One region of the Micromonospora sp. A202 genome, then DNA from elsewhere that is predicted to be linked to it. Evidence: riboswitches for the same ligand, from Rfam matches in the RefSeq annotation. Region 1 holds a riboswitch; the other holds the start of a gene.

The links. Region 1 has a riboswitch for cobalamin ahead of cobN (cobaltochelatase subunit CobN). Riboswitches for the same ligand answer to the same signal wherever they lie in the genome.
Region 2: it holds a riboswitch for cobalamin, as region 1 does, so the genes downstream of both, FBZ33_RS11960 (ribonucleoside-diphosphate reductase subunit alpha) here and cobN (cobaltochelatase subunit CobN) in region 1, are expected to answer to the same signal.

What each region holds. Positions count from the first base shown of each region.
Region 1 covers NZ_VFMP01000001.1:3,317,708-3,321,893, forward strand. Annotated here, with positions in the region: gene cobN (cobaltochelatase subunit CobN) at 1-2,162, opposite strand, end outside; cobalamin riboswitch at 2,498-2,627, opposite strand; gene FBZ33_RS32780 (hypothetical protein) at 2,975-3,142, shown strand; gene FBZ33_RS15505 (hypothetical protein) at 3,154-3,489, opposite strand; gene FBZ33_RS15510 (RNA polymerase sigma factor) at 3,590-4,186, shown strand, end outside.
Region 2 covers NZ_VFMP01000001.1:2,598,103-2,602,288, reverse strand. Annotated here, with positions in the region: gene FBZ33_RS11965 (ribonucleotide-diphosphate reductase subunit beta) at 1-73, opposite strand, end outside; gene FBZ33_RS11960 (ribonucleoside-diphosphate reductase subunit alpha) at 115-2,442, opposite strand; cobalamin riboswitch at 2,634-2,851, opposite strand; gene FBZ33_RS11955 (enolase C-terminal domain-like protein) at 3,222-4,186, shown strand, end outside.

The DNA of each region.
Region 1 (4,186 bases):
GCCGTGGGCACCGTCAGTCGTTCACCCGGCGCCGCGAGCAGCGCCTGCTCGTCGAGGGAGTACGCGACGGCGAGCGCCTGCCGCAGGCCGGGCAGGGCGCGGGCGCCACCCCAGATCTGGGGGGCGCGCAGGACCGCGAGGACCAGGTTGACCCGGGGCTCGCCGGTGGGCGCGTCGGCGAGGATGTGCAGACCGTCGCGGATCTGCACGTCCTTGACCTCGCAGAGGTACCCGTCCAGGTGCAGCACGAACTCGTCGAAGTCGTCCGCGTCGGGCATCGCCTCGGCGTGCAGGTCGTGGTGCAGCTCGGCGGCGCGTACGAGGTCCCAGATCTGCGCCCGCACGGTGGGCACCTTCGCCGGGTCGAGGGCCTGCACTGTGGCGTACTCGTCGAGCAGTTGCTCCAGTTTGGCCAGGTCGCCGTACGTCTCGGCGCGGGCCATCGGCGGCACCAGGTGGTCGATCACCACGGCGTGCGCCCGGCGCTTGGCCTGGGTGCCCTCACCGGGGTCGTTGACGATGAACGGGTAGACCAGCGGCAGGTCGGCGAGGACCGCGTCGGGCGCGCAGTCGGCGGCCAGACCGAGGCCCTTGCCCGGCAGCCATTCGAGGGTGCCGTGCTTGCCCAGGTGCACCACGGCGTCCGCGCCGAAGCCGCCGTCGGCGACCGGCGCGGCCAGCCAGCGGTACGCGGCCAGATAGTGGTGACTCGGCGGCAGGTCCGGGTCGTGGTAGATGGCGATCGGGTTCTCCCCGAAACCGCGCGGCGGTTGGATCAGCAGCACCACGTTGCCGAAGCGCAGCCCGGCGAGCACGACGTCGCCGCTCTCGGTGTAGAGCTGGCCGGGCGGCTCACCCCAGTGTTCCCGCATCCGTTCGCGCAGCTCGGTCGGGACCTGATCGAACCAGCGCCGGTACGTCGGCCCCGGTATCCGGGCCTCGGCGGCGGCCAACTGCTCCGGGGTGAGCCACTCCACGTCGTGACCGCCGGCGGCGATCAGCGCGTGGATCAGCGCGTCGCCGTCCTCGGGCGGTGGAGCGTCACCCAGGTCGTAACCCGCCTCGGCGAGTGCGGCGAACAGGCGGACCGCCGAGACCGGGGTGTCCAGCCCGACGGCGTTGCCGACCCGTGAGTGCTTGGTGGGGTACGAGCTGAGGACGACGGCGACCCGCTTGTCGGCGTTGGGCACGTACCGCAGCCGGGCGTGGCGCACGGCGATCCCGGCGACCCGGGCGGCCCGCTCGGCGTCGGCGGCATAGACCGAGAGCCCGTCGGCGTCGATCCGCTTGAACGAGAACGGCACGCTGACGATCCGGCCGTCGAACTCGGGGATGGCCACCTGCATCGCCGCGTCCAACGGGGACAGTCCGGCGTCGCTGCCGGCCCACTGCTCACGGGTGCTGGTCAGGCAGAGCGCCTGGATGATCGGCACGTCCAGGGCGGCCAGGGCGCCCACGTCCCAGGCGTCCTCGTCGCCGCCCCCGGACGCGTCCGCGGCGACCGCGCCACCGGCCGCGAGCACGGTGACCAGCAGCGCGTCGCAGCGGGCGAAGAGCCCGAGCGGCCCCGCGCCCGTGGTCAGGCCCCGCAGCGAGCCGCAGAAGATCGGCAGCGGGTTGCCGCCGGCTTTGTGGACCGCGTCCGCGAGGACGTCGACGAAACCGGTGTTGCCGGCGAGCGCGTGCGCCCGGTAGAAGACGATTCCCACCGTGGGCCGGTCCGGGTCTGCGGGGTGTTCGCCGTGCACGCCGTATGCCGGGGTGGGTGCGGGCGGGGCGAACCCCTCGCCGGTGAGCAGCACCGTGTCGGAGAGGAACCGGGCCAGCTGCGCCAGGTTGTCCGGCCCACCCTCGACCAGGTACGCCAGAGCCTGGGTGACGACCCCGGACGGCACTGTGGAGATGGCCATCAGCTCCGCGTCGGGCAGCGTCTCGCCGCCCAGCGCGACCGTCGGCACGCCGGTGGCGAGCACCGCGGCGAGGCCGTCCGGCCAGGCCTGTCGGCCGCCGAGCAGGCGTACGACGACGAGGTCGACCCCTTCGAGCAGGGCGGGCACCTCGTCGGCGGCGACCCGGGCGGGGTTGGCCAGCCGGTAGTCGGCGCCGCTGGCGCGGGCGGCCAGCAGATCGGTGTCGGCGGTGGAGAGCAGCAGGATGCGCACGGCAGGCTCCGGAGAGTGACGCCCTGGCCGCCACGGAGGCGACCTGGACGAAGCGGGTGGGTGCGGCGTCAGCCAGCACGACGGCGCGATCGGCTTGGCGACGCGGGCGTCGGGGCCGTTCAGCGCCGGGCGCTCAGCTCAGCGGGGCCGGTGGCCGACGCGGGCGACCTGGAGCACGCCGACGAGGCCGGCCCGGAGCATGCTGGTCCGGCCGGTCGTGGGTGCGGTGCGGCGCCCGCGATGCGGGTCATCACGATGCTCGTCGATTAATGAGACGCCATGCGTCATCGGGTCCTCCTCGGGTGTCCACGCCCTGGGGTACGTCCCGACGGCCGAAGTATCCTGGCTTCCGGATCGACGCTCTCCCCCGGCCTTCCAACCGCAGACACACGGCCGTGACTCACGAGGGGGGATCGCTCCCCGGTGACAGTGGCGGGACCGCGTCGGAATCGCACCGACTTCCTTCACTGCCGTCAGGCCGCGAATGCTGCCACACCGCCGCGCCGCCGGTCAACGCTGGCCCAGCCCGCCGAACTGGCGCCCCTCATCGAGATTCGCCGACTTGTCTGCCCTCGAACCGTCACGTTGCAAAGCCCCGAATCAATGCCAGCCCTCCTTTGCTCTGCTTACCTATAGGCACCAGTGACGCTCCGTGTCTGGTGCAGATAGGTAAGCAGAGCAAAGGGAGGTAGCACCTACCCTGGCCTGCGCCGATCGTCCGAGGGTGCGGTGGCATGCGGCACCCTCACCTAGGATCGGCGACCACCGGAGCAGCGTCCGCGATCAATCACGGGAGGATCACCATCGTCGCCATGCGATTCCACCACCTCGCCGGCCGTGTCTGGTTCTGCCCGGGCGATTCGGACCCGGAGGTGGTCCAGGCCGGCGTCGCCGTCGTGGCCGACGAGCGCGGCAGTGTGATGATCGACGCCGAGCCGATGACGCTTGAGCAGGCCCGCTCAGCCGTCGAGGCCGCCTGAACAGACGAGCCTCAGCGGGCGTGCCGTTCCGGGTGGGCCCGGCTCCAGGTGCGCATCCGTTCCGGGTATCCGGTGCGCGCCGCCTCGTACAGCGGCACCGCGTGCTCGCGGGCGATGGACCCCGCCGCCCGCGGTGTGCCGGTACGACGACGGATCCACTCGCCGTCGTGGGCGATCGCCACCACCGTGGTGTCCGTCGCGGTCGTCTCCGGCTCCAGGTAGAACTCCACCCCCCGCCGGCTGGCGACGAACTCCTCCAGCGCCGCGAGATCCTCGCGGGTCGCCTCCCGGTCCAGCTTCGTCGGGGTCGCCTCGGCACCCCGTGACCGGCGGTTGAACCAGCTCATGACCAGCCCCTCTCCTCGACGCCCCTCCAGTGCAGCACCGAATCCTGGCAATACGCTGCACGCCGGATGGGAGACAGCTGACCCGCGTCAAAAGGGACGGGTGGAACCACCGTGGCGTAGGCGGTGTCATGAGTGTGATCCGAACGGAGGCCTCCCCCTGGACGACGACGCTCTCGTCACCCGCGCTCGGGCCGGTGACCTGGAGGCGTACGACCTCCTGGTCGCCCGGCACACCGCGTCCGCACACCGGACGGCGGTGCTGCTCGGCGCGGGATCGGACTCCGAGGACGTCATCCAGGAGGCGTTCGTGAAGGCGTACCGCAAGCTGTCCCGTTACCGGGGCGAGTCGTCCTTCCGATCGTGGCTGCTCGCGATCGTCGCCAACGAGACCCGCAACCTGCACCGGTCCCGCGGCCGGCGGGACGGGCTCGTCCTGCGGGCCGCGGCGGCGGACCCGACGTCCGAGATCGCCGAGGACGGGGCGGTCGGCGCCGTCCTCGCCGGGGAGCGCCGCGCCTCGCTGGTGCAGGCCCTGCGTCAGCTCCCGGTACGCGACCGCGAGGTGATCGTCTGCCGGTTCTTCCTCGACCTCAGCGAGGAGGAGACGGTGGCGGCGCTGGGGTGGCCCCGGGGCACTGTCAAGTCGCGCACGTCCCGGGCGCTGGCGAAGCTTCGCGGCCTGCTCGACCGCGAGGAG
Region 2 (4,186 bases), 720 kb from region 1:
CGCGGAACCGGTCGAAGAAATGCGGGTAGCGCATCGGGCGGAGGGTGAGGTCCATCCCGGGGTCGAGCAGCATGTGCGTGGTCCTCGTGTCGGTGGTGCGGGTGTCGGCGGCGGTCACTGACAGGCCTCGCACGACTCGGGGTTCTCCAGCGAGCAGGCCAGCGCCTCCGCGTCGCCCGAGGCGGGTGCGACGGGTGCGACGGCGCTGACGGTGGCCTGCTGGATCCGCGTGGCGGGGCGGGAGCGCAGGTAGTAGGTGGTCTTCAGCCCGGCCTTCCAGGCGTACAGGTACATCGAGGACAGCTTGCCGATGGTCGGTGCGGCCAGGAACAGGTTCAGCGACTGGGACTGGTCGATGAACGGGGCACGGGCCGCTGCCAGGTCGATCAGGGCCCGCTGCGGCAGCTCCCACGCGGTGCGGAACAACTCCCGTACGCCGGCCGGCAGCTCGGCGATGTCCTGCACCGACCCCTCGGCCCGCTTGATCGCCGACCGGATCCGCTCGGTCCACAGACCACGGGCCTTCAGCTCGCGTACCAGAGCGGTGTTGACCTGCAGGAACTCCCCCGACAGGGTCTCGCGCTTGAACAGGTTCGACACCTGCGGCTCGATGCACTCGTAGCACCCGGCGATCGAGGCGATGGTCGCGGTCGGCGCGACCGCCACCAACAGTGAGTTGCGCAGCCCGTACGCCTCGACCCGCTCGCGCAGCGCGTCCCAGCGCGCGGCCTGCGTACCCTCGACGCCCCACAGGTCGGGCTGCAACTGACCCCGCGCGGCCCGGGTCTGCGCGAAGGTCGGATGCGCGCCGAAGCGACGCGCCAGGTCAGCCGAGGTCTCCAACGCGGTCAGGTACAGCTCCTCGCTGACCCGGGTGGACAGCTCCCGCGCGGCCGGCGAGTCGAACGGCAGCCGCAGCGCGAAGAACACGTCCTGAAGGCCCATCAGCCCGAGCCCGACCGGCCGCCAGCGGGGGTTGCTCGCCGCCGCCTGCGAGGTCGGGTAGTAGTTGATGTCGATGACCCGGTCCAGGAACGTCACAGCGGTACGGACCGTGGCGCGCAGCCGCTCCCAGTCGATGCCACCGTCGGTGAGGTGGGCGGCGAGGTTCACCGAACCGAGGTTGCACACGGCCGTCTCGGCGTCGCTGGACACCTCGACGATCTCGGTGCAGAGGTTAGACAGGTGCACCACGTTGCCCGGCTCGGCGGTCTGGTTGCACAACCGGTTGGCGGCGTCCTTGAAGGTCATCCACCCGTTGCCGGTCTGGGCCAGGGTCCGCATCATCTTCCCGTACAGCTCCCGCGCCGGGACCTGCCGCACGTAGCGGCCCTGCGCCTCGGCCTCGCGGTACGCGGCGTCGAACCGCTCACCCCACAGGTCGGGCAGCTCGGGCACCTCGTGCGGGTCGAACAGCGACCACATCTCGTCGGCCTCGACCCGGCGCATGAACTCGTCGGGGACCCAGTTGGCGAGGTTCAGGTTGTGGGTGCGTCGGGCATCCTCGCCGGTGTTGTCGCGCAGTTGCAGGAACTCCTCGACGTCCGGGTGCCACGGCTCCAGGTAGACGCAGGCCGCGCCCTTGCGCCGCCCACCCTGGTTGACCGCGGCGACGCTCGCGTCCAACGTGCGCAGCCACGGCACGATCCCGTTGGACTGCCCGTTGGTGCCGCGGATCAGCGCGCCCCGGGACCGGACCCGGGAGTACGCGATGCCGATGCCCCCGGCGAACTTGGACAGGTTGGCGACCTGGGCGTACCGCTGGTAGATCGAGTCCAACTCGTCGAGCGGGGAGTCGACCAGATAGCAGGAGGACATCTGGGTGTGCCGGGTTCCGGAGTTGAACAGCGTCGGCGAGCTGGGCAGGTAGGCCAGGCTGGACATCAGCCGGTAGAAACCGGTCGCCTCGTCGGGCATGGTGGACAGCCCACAGGCCACCCGCAGCAGCCAGTACTGCGGGGTCTCCAGCAACAGCCTGCTGGTGGGGTGGCGCAGCAGGTACCGGTCGGCCACCGTACGCAGGCCGAAGTACTCGAATCGCCGGTCACCGTCCGGGTCGACGGCGGCGTCGAGCATCGTGGCGTGTGCGGCGACGAACGCGGCGGTGTCGTCTCCGATCAGGCCCTCGGCGTGGCCGACCCGGATCGCCGCGCTGAACGAGGTGATGCCCTGCCGACGCACCTCCTTGTCGACGTAACCGGCCAGCAGCCGGGCGGCGAGGCGTGAGTACTGCGGCTCCTCGCCGATCATCTCGGCTGCGGTCTGGATGGACAGCCGGTCCAGCTCGGCCGTCGTCGCGCCGTCGTACAGGCCGCTGATGGTGCGGGTGGCGACGCGCATCGGGTCGACGTCGGTCAGGTCGTCGGCCCACCGCTCGACCGCCCGGACGATCTTGTTCACGTCCACGGGTTCGGTGGCGCCGTTGCGCTTGCGGACCTGCATCGGCGTCCGCCGCACTGTCGCGTCGCCGCTAACCGGGACTATCTCGGTGACTGTCACCACTCGCTCCTCGGAGTTCGAGACCTGGTGGTCCGGACGCGAGGAGACAGACACCGACGGACGCCACGCCGGCACGGCGTGGGTCAGGTGGCGTCAGCCGTCCCACGCGGCCTCGGACCGCCGCCCACCCGGGTGCGGGTACGCGGCGCGCTGGCAGGTCTTCGGACTCGTGGGCACAACCGGGCTGGCCGGTCTCCTACTGGCCGTCGCTTCCCAGGCCACTTGGTGGCCCAGTGCTGATGACGGCGGTCGTTCCCACTCACCGCTGCGGGACAGTCCCGGATTTCCACCGGGTTCCCTCTTGCCTCGACCGCACCGGATGAGCGGTCGAACCAGCTGCGCTCGACACCATATATAGGGATGCAGGCGTTGTCACACCCCACATGTCGGTCCCGGCGTGTCGCGGCCGGGCCGGTGACGGTGATCACCAGCCACACCGGGGCGGGTTCGTCCCGGCCGGCGAGGCGCGTCGATGGCAGCAGCAGCCGCAGGCGGTGCGACTGACGGCACGACGCGACCCACGAGCCGCCGACCCCGGCAAAGATTTGATGTATCGCGCCAATGGGCACAGTGGATCTGGTTTGGACATTGACCAGGTTCGACGGCCCCGAGACGGTGGATGTCCGTCCTTCAGGGTGGATCAAGGTCGTTGACGCGCCAGAACCGCCCTCCGTATACTCCGGGTGATCATCCGATCTTTTGCCTAGCCGGGCGAGGAGCGCATGCCGCAGATCACCGCCGTCACCGTCGAGGACGTCCGTTTTCCCACCTCACTGACCGCCGACGGGTCCGACGCCATGAACAAGGACGGCGACTACTCGGCGGCGTACGTCATCCTGCACACCGACGGTGTCGACAGCGTGGGCGTGCCGCTCGCGGGTCACGGGCTGACCTTCACCATCGGTCGAGGCAACGACATCGTCGCCGCGGCCGCGGTGCACCAGGCGCAGCTTCTGGTCGGCCTGGACGTGGCGACGATGGCCTCGGACATGGGCGCGGTCTACCGACTCCTCACCTCCGACAGCCAACTGCGGTGGCTCGGGCCGGAGAAGGGCGTCGTCCACCTGTCCCTCGCCGCCGTGTTGAACGCCTCATGGGACCTGGTCGCCCGGCTCGCCGGGAAGCCGCTGTGGCGACTGCTCGTCGACATGTCCCCCGAGCAACTCGTCGACATCGCGGACCTGCGCTACCTGTCCGACGCGCTGACCCGGGACGAGGCACTGGCCATCCTGCGGGCCAAGGAGAGCACCAGGGCCGACCGCCTCGCCGAGCTCGACCGCACCGGCTACCCCGCCTACACCACCTCGGCCGGCTGGCTCGGCTACGGAGACGACAAGCTGCGCCGGCTCTGCCAGGAGGCGGTGGACGCCGGCTACGGGTACGTCAAGCTCAAGGTGGGCGCCAACCTCGACGACGACATCCGCCGCTGTGGGATCGCCCGGGAGATCCTCGGCCCGCACCGCAACCTGATGATCGACGCCAACCAGGTCTGGGACGTCGGTCAGGCCATCGAGTGGGTCAAGGCCCTCGCCCAGTTCACACCCCTGTGGATCGAGGAGCCGACCAGTCCCGACGACATCCTGGGCCACGCGGCCGTCCGCCGCGCTGTCGCTCCCATCGGCGTGGCCACCGGCGAGCACTGTCACAACCGGGTGATGTTCAAGCAGCTGTTCCAGGCCGGGGCCAT